One region of the Comamonas piscis genome, then DNA from elsewhere that is predicted to be linked to it. Evidence: predicted binding sites of a transcription regulator. Region 1 holds the regulator's gene; each other region holds the start of a gene.
What was found. Region 1 encodes sigma-54, which starts transcription at its own class of promoters, with help from an activator protein. Its sites were predicted from a motif close to TGGCANGNAANCTGCTTT; they were not measured.

Region 1 (4,455 bases):
GTGTATTTCTTCGCGATTTACCTACCCAACTCGCGCCTGCAGCGCCATGCGCGCAGCCTGGCGAGCAACGCCGTCAAGGCGCTGGACCCCACCCGCGAGGTGCGCGATGCCCAGGCCGCATATGACTACAGCCCCACCGCCCAGAACGAGATCCGCCTGGCCCAAGCCTTGTTGGCCAATGGCCAGGCCGAGCCGGCTTTCAGGCACTTTGAAGCCAGCATGAAGGGCCCGTTTGCGAATGACCTGGAAATCCGTTGGGGCGCCGCGCAGGCCGCCTACCAGGCCAGCCAGCCGCAGCAGGCGCTGCAGCAGCTGCGGGTGATTGCCCAGGCCGATGTGCATTTCCGGGCCGAGGCCGTGGGCCTGCTGGTGGCCAAGGCCTATGCACAGTTGGGCGACCAGGAAATGGCCCGCAAGAGCTTTGATTTTGCGCGCCAGCACTCGGGCAGCTTTGATGTGATGGCCGAGTACGCCATCTGGGCCGCTGGCCAGGGCGACTGGCAGACCGCCAACGCACTGCAGGCCGAGCTGAACAAGGCGATGACCCCCTGGAGCGGCCAGCAGCGCCAGCTCAACCGCGAGATGCTGCAGCGCCTGAAAACCGCCTTCGCCACCCAGCCCAAATAAGCGCGCTGCCATCGGACGGATGCAATAGGCCTGCTGGCAGCAGGCCATCCAACCGCCCCGCAGGCCTTGCAGCGCGCCAGTTTGCGCTTGCGCAGACAGCCGCCGCAGCTAAAATCGCTGTCTATGGCAAAAATCATCGTTCTGGCCCTGGTGCTGCTTTTCTTTGGCTGCGGCCTCTATATGCACCTGCGCGGCAAGGTTCGGCACAAGCTGCTGCGCCAGCTGTTCGACCACTCCACTTTCACGGCGCCGTTCAATGTGTTCATGCTGATGTTCAGCAAGGTGCCGCGCACGCCCTACCTGCCCACCAGCACCTTCCCCGACCTGGCGCCCTTGCAAGCCAACTGGCGCGAGATCCGCGAAGAAGCCATCGGCCTGCAGAAGGCGATGCAGATCAAGGCAGCGGCCAACAACGACGATGCGGGCTTCAACTCCTTCTTCAAGACCGGCTGGAAGCGCTTCTACCTGAAGTGGTACGGCCAGGCCCACCCGTCGGCGATGGAGCTCTGCCCCAAGACCAGCGCACTGGTGCAATCGATCCCCGGCATCAAGGCCGCCATGTTTGCTGAGCTGCCGCCCGGCGCCAAGCTCAACCTTCACCGCGATCCCTATGCCGGCTCGCTGCGCTACCACCTGGCCGTTCTGGCGCCCAATGACGACCGCTGCATGATCGAAGTCGATGGCACGCCCTACAGCTGGCGCGAGGGCGAAGGCGTGATTTTTGACGAGACCTTTATGCATTGGGCCGAGAACCGGTCCGAGGGCAACCGCATCGTGCTGTTCTGCGATGTCGAGCGCCCCATGACCAATGGCTTTGCGCAGTGGCTCAACCGCTGGCTGGGCACGCATGTGGTGGCTGCTGCCAGCTCGCCCAACAACGAAGGCGATCCGCGCGGCTTTATCAGCCGCATCTTCAAGGTGTCGTTCTACATGGGCCAGTACCGCCGCCGCTTCAAGGCCTGGAACAAGACGGCCTACAAGCTGACCAAGTTCGGCCTGATGCTGGCCGTGCTGGCCTTGTTTATCTGGTGGCTCTGGCCCAAGTAAACTGGCGCCGTCTCAACGCAAAAACCGCAGTTCAACGAACTGCGGTTTTTTTATGCGCTGGGCCTTGAGCCCGCTGCGCCAACAACGCCTACAGCGCCTTGCGCAAACTGGCGGGCGGGATGCGCATTGCTTCACGGTATTTGGCCACCGTGCGGCGCGCGCATTCAATGCCCTGGGCCTGCAGCAGATCGGCGATTTTTGCGTCCGACAGCGGCTTCTTGGCGCTTTCCTCGTCCAGCAGTTGCTTGATCAGCGCCTTGACGGCGGTACTGGAGGCGCTGCCGCCGGTCTCGGTACCCAGGCCTGAGCCAAAGAAGTACTTCAGCTCAAAGGTACCCTGCGGCGTGGCCATGTACTTGGCGGTGGTCACGCGGCTGATGGTGGACTCGTGCAAACCCAGCTCATCGGCGATCTCGCGCAGCACCATGGGGCGCATGGCCAGCTCGCCATGCACAAAGAAATTGCGCTGCCGCTCCACAATGGCCTGCGACACGCGCAAGATGGTGTCAAAGCGCTGCTGGATGTTCTTGATGAACCAGCGCGCCTCCTGCAGGCGCTGCTGCAAGGCGCCATGGCCTTCGCTGCCCTTGTGGCTGCGCAAGGCATTGGCATAGACATCCTGCACGCGCAGGCGCGGCATCACTTCGGCATTGAGCTGCACGCTGAAGCCGGGCACCGGCAAACCGCGCTCATTGCTGGGGCGCACGATGACATCGGGAATGATGGCATTGCGGTCCACATCCGCATAGGGGCGGCCGGGCCGGGGCTCCAACTTGGCGATCAAGACCAGCGCGCTGCGCACTGCCGCTTCGTTGCAGCCTGTCAGCTGCATCAGCTTGCGCACATCGCGGCGCGCCAGCAGATCGAGTGATTCCTGGCAGACCAGCAAAGCCGTTTCCAGCGCCAGTGCATCGGCCTCGGGGGTGTCCGAGCCTTCTTCATCCAGCAGGCGTTGCCGCGCCTTGATCTGCAGCTGCATGCACTCAGACAGGTTGCGTGCACCCACCCCAAGGGGTTCCAGGCTTTGCAGCAAGCGCAGCGCGACCGTGAGGTGGTGGAGCAGCGCTTCATAGCGCTCGGGGTCGCTGGCATCGCCAAAGCTTTGCGCCAGCTCGGCCAAGGTCTCTTCCAGATAGCCGTCGTCGTTCAGCGATTCGATCAAGAAATAGAGTGCGGCCTGGCCCTCCTGGCACAAACGCAGTGACAGCGCCTGGCGGTGCAGCACATCCTGCAGGCTCAGGTGCTCGGAACGCCGGTCGGACAGCGGCGCTTCATCGTCGTCATCGCCCGAGCCCGCACTGGAGCGCGCGGGCAGGTCGCCCCCCCACTCTTCCCAGTCCGAGGCCGAGTCGCCGGAAGCGGCTTCCGCATCAACGCCCGTTTCCTTGCCCGCGCCAAAATCCAAAGGCAGGTCGGAAGGACCCGCCTCGAAATCGCTCGCGCTGCTGGTGTCGGTGCTGGCAGTGGTCTCGGTGGCTTTGTCGCCCACAGCGGCGGTCTCGGTGCCCTCGCTGGTGTCTTGGGCCGGTGCTTCCGCCCGTTCCGAATCAACAGCGTCATCGCCTTCGCGTTCCAGAAACGGGTTTTCATCGAGCATTTGCTCGACTTCCTGCGTCAGCTCTTGGGTGGACAGCTGCAGCAGACGGATGGACTGCTGCAATTGCGGCGTGAGGGTCAGGCTCTGCGATACACGCAGTGACAGCGAAGGCATCATGGCAGCGCCTCCGTGCCGACCACGGCAGATGGCATCCGACAAGCCCCAGCGGCCCGGCGGCGCAAGGCGGTATCTTGGCTGGCACGCCCGCCCGGGCGTGCGGCGTCACATACGGAAGTGCTCACCCAGATAGACCCTCCGCACCTCGGCGTTCTCCACAATCTCTTGCGGCGTGCCTGCGGCCAGCACCTTGCCATCGCTGATGATGCAGGCGTGGTCACAGATGCCCAGGGTTTCGCGCACATTGTGGTCGGTGATTAGCACGCCGATGCCGCGCTCTTTCAGGAAGGCGACAATGCGCTGGATCTCGATCACCGCAATCGGGTCGATACCGGCAAAGGGCTCGTCGAGCAGGATGAAACGGGGCTGGGTCGCCAGCGCGCGGGCGATCTCGACCCGGCGGCGCTCGCCACCGGACAGCGCCACGGAGGGCGACTCGCGCAGGTGCTCGACGCGCAGCTCCTGCAGCAGCGCGGTGAGCTGGCGCTCGACCTCGGCGCGCGACAGCGACTTGCCATGCTCGTCCTTTTGCAGCTCCAGCACGGCGCGCACATTGTCCTGCACGCTGAGCTTGCGGAAGATCGATGCCTCCTGCGGCAGGTAGGACAGGCCCAGCTGCGAGCGCTGGTGGATCGGCATATCGGCGACCGACTGGCCATCGATGCGGATGTCTCCGCCATCGCTGCGCACCAGGCCCACGATCATGTAGAACGAGGTGGTTTTGCCAGCACCATTGGGGCCGAGCAAACCCACCACTTCGCCTTTGCGCACCGACAGCGACACATCCTTGACCACCTTGCGGCTGCCATAGGACTTCTCCAGGTGCAACACCTCCAGCTGGCTGCGGTGGTCGCTGTTGGCGACCCGGGCATTGACGGAAATGGTCGAGGAGTTCTCTGCCACGGTTACTTGGCTCCGTCGTTCAGTTGGGTGCTGGGGCGCAAGGGGGTCTTGTCGTCCGCTGCGGGCTTGGCCGGGGTGCTGGCCTTGTCGTCCGCCTTGGGCGTCAGGATCACGCGCACGCGGCCGTTTTTCGCAGCGCCGGGCTTGGGATCGCTGGCTTGCGC
Region 2 (4,455 bases), 2.5 Mb from region 1:
GATGAGCCGCGCATCGGAATCACGTGCGCGGCCTTCAGCGGTGGCAGAGCGTGGTGCGGGTGTGGCAGCTGCGGGGGCACGCGCCGGGCGCGGTGCAGCAGCGGGTGCATTGGGTGCGGGCGCCGGGCTTGCGGCGGAGGTATGCGGGCGGGTGCCTTGCACGATGGTGACGTTGGCGCCTTCCACCACGGCGCAGCCTTTTTGCCGTGCCTTGCCCGCATCGTTGGTGTATTCATTGCCACAGCGATAAATGCGATCCTGCGCCACAGCGCCTTGCGCACATGCCACTGCCACCATCAAAAACAACAACTTTGTATGCATAACCCCGTTTCGCCCGTTCGCTCCACTGTGCCAGTATGTCCGTGGCAGCCCCTCAAGGACCCTCTGCAACCCGCAGTGTAGCTACAAAGGAGGCCGATCCCGCCGAACAGTTCCGGCTGTTACAGATTCCTCGCAGCCAGGGCAGGCCCTGTCCACAGTATTTCCCATGAAAAACGACCTGCCACCTTGGACGGTTGGCAGGTCGCTTTGAACCTCGCGCCAGGCAGTAGATGCCTGGCTGAGGTACTTTACAGCGAGTAGTACATGTCGTATTCGACAGGGTGCACCGCTTGGCGGAAGCGGGTGACTTCGCCCATCTTCAGCTCGATGTAGGCGTCCAGCATGCTGTCGCTGAACACGCCGCCCTTGGTCAGGAAGGCACGGTCGGCATCCAGCGCTTCGAGCGCTTGGTCCAGGCTGTGGCACACGGTAGGCACCAGCTTGTCTTCTTCCGGTGGCAGATGGTACAGATCCTTGGTGGCGGCTTCGCCAGGATGGATCTTGTTTTCCACGCCGTCCAGACCGGCCATCAGCAGCGCTGCGAAGCCCAGGTAGGGGTTCATCAGTGGATCGGGGAAGCGCGCTTCCACGCGGCGGCCCTTGGGATTGCTCACGTAAGGAATGCGGATCGATGCCGAACGGTTCTTGGCCGAGTAAGCCAGCTTCACGGGAGCCTCGAAACCAGGAACCAGGCGCTTGTAGCTGTTGGTGCCAGGGTTGGTGATGGCGTTCAGTGCGCGGGCGTGCTTGATGATGCCGCCGATGTAGTACAGCGCGAAATCGGACAGACCAGCATAGCCGTCACCGGCGAACAGATTCTTGCCATCTTTCCACACGGATTGGTGCACGTGCATGCCCGAGCCGTTGTCGCCAGAGTATGGCTTGGGCATGAAAGTTGCCGTCTTGCCATAGGTGTCGGCCACGTTCCAGATCACGTACTTTTGCACCTGGGTCCAGTCAGCGCGCTCGACCAGGGTGGAGAAGCGGGTGCCCAGTTCGTTCTGGCCAGCGCCTGCCACTTCGTGGTGGAACACTTCGACGGGGATGCCCAGCGCTTCAAGCAGCAGGGACATTTCAGCACGCATATCTTGGGTGCTGTCGACGGGAGGCACGGGGAAGTAGCCGCCTTTGACGCGAGGACGGTGGCCTCGGTTGCCATTGTCGAGCTTGGAGCCGCTGTTCCAGGGCGCTTCGTATTCTTCGATGTCGAAGAAGGGGTTGTTCGGCTCGGTGCTCCAACGCACGCCGTCGAAGATGAAGAATTCTGGCTCTGGACCGAAGTAGGCGGTATCGCCCAGGCCCGATGCCTTCAGGTAGGCTTCAGCGCGCTTGGCCACGGAACGTGGATCGCGGTCATAGGCCTTGCCATCACCCGGCTCGATCACGTCGCACTGCAGGAACATCGTGGTTTCGTCAAAAAACGGGTCGATGTTGGCGGTGTTGGGATCGGGCATCAGCAGCATGTCGGATGCTTCGATACCTTTCCAGCCAGCGATGGAGGAGCCATCAAATGCATGGCCGGAGGTGAACTTGTCTTCGTCAAAGTGCGAGATAGGCACCGTAACGTGCTGTTCCTTGCCACGGGTATCGGTGAAACGCAGATCAACGAACTTGACCTCGTTCTCGTCCAACATGCTCATCACATCTGCAACGCTCTTGGCCATCTAATGCTCCAAAGGAAATCGTGAATAAAAAGGGGCTGTCGCAAGACTAAAGCAGTTTACGTGCCAGTTTTATGACAAACCCATGCCGACTGGAAAATACGAGTTTGGCAGCAGGCCGCCGTAACCGAATTTTGCCCAAAGCCTGACTGTACCCCGCTTTTGGCCTACGCCGATAAGGGGCCCCGAGGATTTTGCAGGCATCTGTTCAGATCCTCGAAGACGTAAGCTCGCACCATGCCGATGGCACCAATATGGTGCGAATCAGGCGCCACTTTGCCGGCATGGCGAGGACGCACCAAAATAGGCATTTATGCACTTTATTGGTGCATCAAGTATGCGAGCGCTGTGCCAGGTTGGCACTACAGCCCCCCACGCCCTTCGCCTCCGGTTGCTATTTAGGTGCGGAAGTACTTGGCAAGAATCCGGCATTGTCTTGGCTTAGCACTACGGCATCAGGCACTACCGCCTTCGCACCAGAATCGCCCTTCTCTAAACGCAGCTGCTGCAGCGCAGCCAGGCAAAAATGGATGAACCATAGCGAGGAGAACGCGAAGGTAATCGCGTAGATCCACACGGCAATGGGTATCAGCACCACAAAGCCAATGGTGAAGACCATGCCCGAGGCCCAGACGACGCTCGGCGCAATGCCGATATAGCCCGAGATGATGCCCATCATCAGCAGCGGCCAGCGGTAGCGTTGCAGCAGGCTGTCGCGCTCCGCCTTGCTCGCATGTTCGGCCAGCGCATCGACGCTCATCACCCGGTAAGTGAGCCAGCCCCAGATGACCGGCGGCACAATCAGCACCAAAGGCGGGATCAACCACAGCGGCATGGTGACCACAAAGGCCACGATGGCCACCAAAGAGGTACTCAGGGCCCAAGCGATGCTGCTGGCCAAGCCAGTGCCCCGCTTTTTCTCCAGGTTGGCAAAGCGCTGCTCAGTGACCATGTTGACCAAGGCAGGCGTCATCAATAAAGCGATCACCAGAAGCGCGACCACGGCAGCCACCGGCGTGATCAGCACCAGCACAACAAAAGGGGCGATGGTCGCGGCAAACCCCTCCGTACCGCTGCCGCCAAACCAGCTGAACACAGTGCGCAGCCAGCCAATCGTCTCCACCCAATGCTGCATGGTGGCGACTGCACCTGACCAGTAAAAATAGCTCCAACCGCCCAAAGCGACCAGCATGACGGCCAGAGGCAGCAGGGACAGCAGCATCACGCGCGGCCGGAAGCAATAGGCCGCCGCACGCCAGAATGCATCGAACATCAGGCGAGAGCCTGGAGACCCTTGGGGCATGGGAAATACTCCTTGTGTGTCAAATCGCCGGTCGCATCGTGAACGCAAGACCGGCTGGTTGGCAATGCAGTCGATCGGGGCTCAGGCCCGGCCCAGCAAGCGCAGCAGGCCACGCCACTGCTGGCTCCAAAAGCCGCGCCCGTAGTTGCGCAACTGTCCTTGGCGGTTGGGCTGCACCTGGTCGCGTATGCCGGTCGGGTCATAGCGTAGCTCAAAGTTGGCGGTGCCAAAAAGCATATCCCACCAGGGCAGCAGCACACCAAAATTGCAGCCACCCAAACGGGTACGCGGGGCCGCCTCACCCGCCTTCACCGCCGTGCTCGGCACGGGCGTGGCTGCAGGCGATTCATGGCCGATGCCGATGGCATGGTGGCGGCGGTGAAAACGCGGGCTGATCCACAGCCGCTCACCCCAGCGGCCAAACCAGAGGCGCAGGTTGGCATGCTGCAGGCTTTCGCTCAGCTGGGTGATGGCCACAATCGCCACAAACTGGCTAGGTGCGACACCGATCAGCACGGCAACGAACACCAGAATGCTGTCATGCACCAGGTCATCGAGCAAGTGGTTGCGGTTGTCGCTCCACATCGTCATTTGTTGCTGGGAATGGTGCAAGGCATGCAACCGCCACCACCAGACAAATTGGTGCTGACCGCGATGGACCCAGTACGCCACAAAATCAAACACCACCAGGTAGATCAGCAGGCTGACCCAGCCCAGATCGGTGACCCCGGGCCAGAGCGCATCAAGGTGCCAGGTCTCAAAGCCTTGCAAGCGCAGCGCACCGACCACCATGTCCCACAGCGGATCAATCGTGAAGAAAAGGGCCAGGCGAAACAGGCCCAGGCGGTGGATCAGGGTGTAGAGCATGTCCACCCGGATCGCATGCCGGTCGGTCACCGGCTCGACCGGCCGCCAGCGTTGCAAAGGCGCAATCACCAGCACCATGATGACGATCTGCAGACAACCCACCAAGAACCAGCCTGCCGCGGCATAGCCATCTTCCAGATAGCTGGCAAGACCCAGGTTGAACAACAGCGGCTGCAGCAGCTGCTCAAACAGCCACTGCTGCGCGTTGTCGAAAAGTGTGCTGAGAAATTCCATGGTCTTTTCTACAAGGAGTGCCTGAAGACCCAGGAGCGACCAGGTGCCTCAGCACCTCGCCCAAGGCAT
Region 3 (4,455 bases), 2.3 Mb from region 1:
GGTGGCCGCCTGCTTTTGGTAGCTGGGTGCCGTCACCGCATCGGCCTGGGCATTGAATGGCGCAACAAAGCGCTCAACCTGGTGGCCTTCCATGATGGAGGCATTGTCCGAGTACGCCACCACCGTGTGCTGGGGCGACACGGCCTCGGTGTGGCGGATCATGCCGAACAGGCTCTTGTCTTGGTCCACACCATCGATAGTGAACTTGGCGTTGAAGATCTTGTGGCGGCAGTGCTCGGAGTTCGCCTGGGCAAACATCATCAGCTCGACATCGCTGGGGTTGCGCGCCAGGCCCTTGAAGGCGTTTTCCAGGTACTCGATCTCGTCCTCAGCCAGCGCCAGGCCCCACTGCTTGTTGGCTTTTTCCAGCGCGCTGCGGCCACCGCCGAGCACATCGACAAAGGCCATCGGCTGGGCTTGCAGGGTGGAAAACAGCTGCTCGGCTTCGGCGCGGGTCGCAAACACCGATTCGGTCATGCGGTCGTGCAGCAGTGCGGCGATCTGCGCGGTCTGCTCGGCGCTCAGCTCGGGCTTGCCGCCCAGCAAACCGGCCTTCAAGTCAATGCGGAACTCGGTCAGGCGCTCGACACGGAAGACATCCAGGCCGCAGTTGCGGGCAATGTCGGTGGCCTTGGAGGCCCAGGGCGAGATGGTGCCCATGCGCGGGGTGACGATAAACGCCAGGCCATCGCTGCCGCCTTCATAAGGGTCGCCATAGGTCAGCAGGGCCGCTACGCGCTCGGCCTCAGCACCCGCCAGGGGCTGCTCCGTGGCTACCAGATGCACAAAACGGGCAGCAATGCCCGTTATCTTTGGATGGATCGCCGTCAATGCGGTCTGCAGTTGTTGGGCGCGGAAGGAGCTGAGGGCGTTACCGCCTGGAAGCTGAGTCAGGTGCAGTGTCACGTGGCAGCCTATGTGGACTAGGAGGATGGGAAGAAAGCACGCATGCGCCTTGCACACTGCTACGGGCAGGCCGTGGCAGCACAATGACAAGGGCGGGATAACCCGGGATTCTACTGTGCCTCGCCAGGACACGTAGCCGCGTGGACAACATGCCAATGGCAGCGGTGGGATAATCATGGGCTATGACCATCAAAATCAATAGCGATGAAGATATTGCGCAGATGCGCATCGCCGGCCGCCTGGCCTCGGAGGTTTTGGATTACATCACCCCCCACATCCAACCGGGCATCACCACCAAGCAGATCGATATGCTGTGCGCCGAAGTTATGGAGAAGCAAGGCACCAAGTCGGCCTGCCTGGGCTACCAGCCACCGGGCATGACGCCCTACCCGGCCTATGTCTGCACCTCGGTGAACCATGTGGTCTGCCACGGCATTCCCAATGACAAGCCACTCAAGAAGGGCGACGTCGTCAATGTGGACGTGACCATCATCACGCCCGAAGGCTATTTTGGCGACAACAGCCGTATGTTTGTGATCGGCGAAGGAACCATCGCCGGCAAACGTCTGTGCCAGCTGACTTTCGAGGCTATGTGGCATGGCATCGTGCAGGTCAAGAATGGCGCCCACCTGGGCGATATCGGCCATGCGATCCAGAAGTTTGCCGAAGGCCAGGGCCTGTCTGTCGTGCGCGAGTACTGCGGCCACGGCATTGGCAAGGTGTTCCATGACGAGCCCCAGGTGCTGCACTACGGCCGCCCGGGCACCGGCGTCGAGCTGAAAACCGGCATGATCTTCACGATCGAGCCCATGCTCAACCTCGGCAAGAAGGACATCAAGGATCTGGGCAATGACGGCTGGACCGTCATCACCAAGGACCACAGCCTCTCGGCCCAATGGGAAGTCGAAGTGGTGGTGACCGACACCGGCTACGAAGTGCTGACCTGGTCGGAAGGTTCGCCCACGCCACCGAGCTTTGTGACCAGCATCAAGTGCTGATGGCACTGCCATAGCGCAGCCATACAACGCGCCCTGAAGGCGGCACCGCGACCAGCGTGCCGCCTTTTGTTATGGCGGCCCCTGCCGCCTGGACGCCCTCATTTGGTGCGCCGTGGCACGGAATGTGCTTATTCGCATGCGCTGTTTATTGCTATGGCACACTGCCAGCGACAGCACAGTTAGGCACCATGAACGATCCTCGCATTCCGCAGCTGCGCGAGCAGTACCAGGCCCAACGCAGCGCCCTGTTTGACGACATCATGGCCGGGGGCAGCAGCACCCGGGGCATACAGACGCAGCTGCGCAAGCTCTCGCAACTGGCCGATGTGCTTTTGCGCGATCTGTGGCACCTGGCCGGCCTGCCCGGCCGCCTGAACCTGGTGGGGGTGGGCGGCTTTGGCCGGGGCAAGCTCTTCCCCTATTCGGATATCGATGTGCTGCTGCTGCTGCCCGACGGCACCGACCCCGAGCAGGACAGCGAATTGCGCAGTGCGATTGAGCAGTTCATCGGCTCCTGCTGGGATGCGGGGCTGGAGATCGGATCGAGTGTGCGCACCATCAGCCAGTGCATCAGCGAGGCGCAGGCGGATGTGACGGTGCAGACGGCGCTGCTGGAGTCGCGCCGCATCATCGGCTCGCCGCGCCTCTACCGCCTGTTCCAGGCGGCGCTGGCCCAGTCCATCAAGCCCGATGCCTTTGTCGTGGCCAAGGTGCTGGAGATGCAGCAGCGCCACAACAAATACGAAAACACCGTTTACGCGCTGGAGCCCAATTGCAAGGAATCGCCCGGCGGCCTGCGCGATCTGCAGCTCATCCTGTGGCTGGGCCGCGCCACCGGCCTGGGCAGTCGTTGGAAAGAGTTGTCCGACAAAGGGCTGGCCACTGTCTACGAGGTGCGCAACCTGCAACGCAACGAGGACCTGATTTGCCTGATACGCGCGCGGCTGCACATTGTGGCCAAGCGCCGCGAGGACCGGCTGGTGTTTGATCTGCAAACGCCGGTGGCCGAATCCTTTGGCTTCAAGACCGTGACGCCAGCCGGCCAGCGCTTTCCCAAGCGCGCCAGCGAGGAGCTGATGAAGCGCTACTACTGGGCCGCCAAGGCGGTGGCCCAGCTCACGCAGATCCTGATGCTGAACATGGATGAGCGCCTGCACCCGGGCAACCATAGCTTGCGGCGCATTGATGACGAGTTCTATGACAAGGCCGGCCTCATCGAGGTGGCCGACGACGAGGTCTACCAGCGCAACCCGCATGCGATCTTGCGCACCTTCTTGCTCTACGAGACCGAGCCGGGGCTGAAAGACCTGTCGGCCCGCACCTTCCGCGCGCTCTACCATGCGCGCCAGCTGATGGATGCCAAGTTCCGCCGCGACCCGGTCAACCGCGCCACCTTCATGCAGATCCTGCAGCAGCCCCAGGGCATCACGCATGCGATGCGGCTGTTGAACCAGACCTCCGTGCTGGGACGCTACCTTTGGCCCTTCCGCCGCATCGTGGGCCAGATGCAGCATGACCTGTTCCATGTCTACACGGTGGACCAGCACATCCTGATGGTGCTGCGCAATGTGCGCCGCTTTTTCATGGCCGAGCATGCGCATGAGTACCCGTATTGCTCCCAGCTGGCCGCTGGCTGGGACAAGCCCTGGATTCTGTACCTGGCCGCCCTCTTCCACGATATTGGCAAGGGCCGGGGTGGCGACCATTCGGAGATTGGCGCGCTGGAGGTCAAGCGCTTTTGCCGCGACCACCAGATTGCCAAGGAAGACCGGCAACTGGTCGAGTTTCTGGTGCGCGAGCATCTGACGATGAGCCAGGTGGCGCAAAAGCAGGACACCTCCGACCCCGAGGTGATCACCGCCTTTGCGCAGCGCATGGGCAACGAGCGCCGGCTGACTGCCCTCTACCTGCTGACCGTGGCCGACATCCGTGGCACCAGCCCCAAGGTCTGGAACGCCTGGAAAGGCAAGCTGCTGGAAGACCTGTACCGCGCCACCTTGCGCGTGCTGGGCGGCCGGGCGCCCGATGTGGCTGCGCAGGTGGAAATCCGCAAGCGTGAAGCGATGGTGCTGCTGGCCTTGTCGGCCCAGCCGCATGAATCGCAAAAGGCGCTGTGGGACACCCTGGGCCTGGACTACTTCCTGCGCCATGACGCTGCCGATATCGCCTGGCACACCCGCCATCTGTCACGCGCAGTGGGCAGCAAGTCCGCTCTGGTCCGCGCCCGCCAGTCGCTGGCTGGCGAAGGCCTGCAGGTGATGGTGTATGCACCTGACCAGCCCGATCTGTTTGCTCGCATCTGCAGCTATTTCGACCAAGCGGGCTTCTCGATTCTGGATGCCCGGGTACACACTGCCCTCAATCGCTATGCGCTCGACACCTTCCAGGTGGTCGCTACCGATGTACCGCAAAGCTACCGCGAGCTGATCAACCTGGTGGAGAGCCAGCTGACGCGGGTACTGGTGGACGCCCAGCCGCTGCCCGAGCCAGCGCAGCGTCGGGTATCGCGCCGGGTCAAGAGCTTTCCAGTGGCACCGCGCGTGCTGCTGCG

Region 2: a site for sigma-54 is predicted at 2,034-2,051, ahead of glnA (type I glutamate--ammonia ligase). Genes of this name have one in related genera too.
Region 3: a site for sigma-54 is predicted at 2,018-2,035, ahead of HS961_RS10005 ([protein-PII] uridylyltransferase). Genes of this name have one in related genera too.

The regions. Positions count from the first base shown of each region.
Region 1 is NZ_CP058554.1:5,139,686-5,144,140, forward strand. It holds gene HS961_RS23240 (hypothetical protein) at 1-627, shown strand, start outside; gene HS961_RS23245 (aspartyl/asparaginyl beta-hydroxylase domain-containing protein) at 751-1,674, shown strand; gene rpoN (RNA polymerase factor sigma-54) at 1,763-3,388, opposite strand; gene lptB (LPS export ABC transporter ATP-binding protein) at 3,494-4,270, opposite strand; gene lptA (lipopolysaccharide transport periplasmic protein LptA) at 4,294-4,455, opposite strand, start outside.
Region 2 is NZ_CP058554.1:2,616,279-2,620,733, reverse strand. It holds gene HS961_RS11710 (hypothetical protein) at 1-321, opposite strand, end outside; gene glnA (type I glutamate--ammonia ligase) at 570-1,985, opposite strand; gene HS961_RS11700 (EI24 domain-containing protein) at 2,377-3,285, opposite strand; gene HS961_RS11695 (sterol desaturase family protein) at 3,367-4,386, opposite strand; gene HS961_RS11690 (polysaccharide deacetylase family protein) at 4,455-4,455, opposite strand, start outside.
Region 3 is NZ_CP058554.1:2,232,973-2,237,427, reverse strand. It holds gene purL (phosphoribosylformylglycinamidine synthase) at 1-906, opposite strand, end outside; gene map (type I methionyl aminopeptidase) at 1,089-1,904, shown strand; gene HS961_RS10005 ([protein-PII] uridylyltransferase) at 2,093-4,455, shown strand, end outside.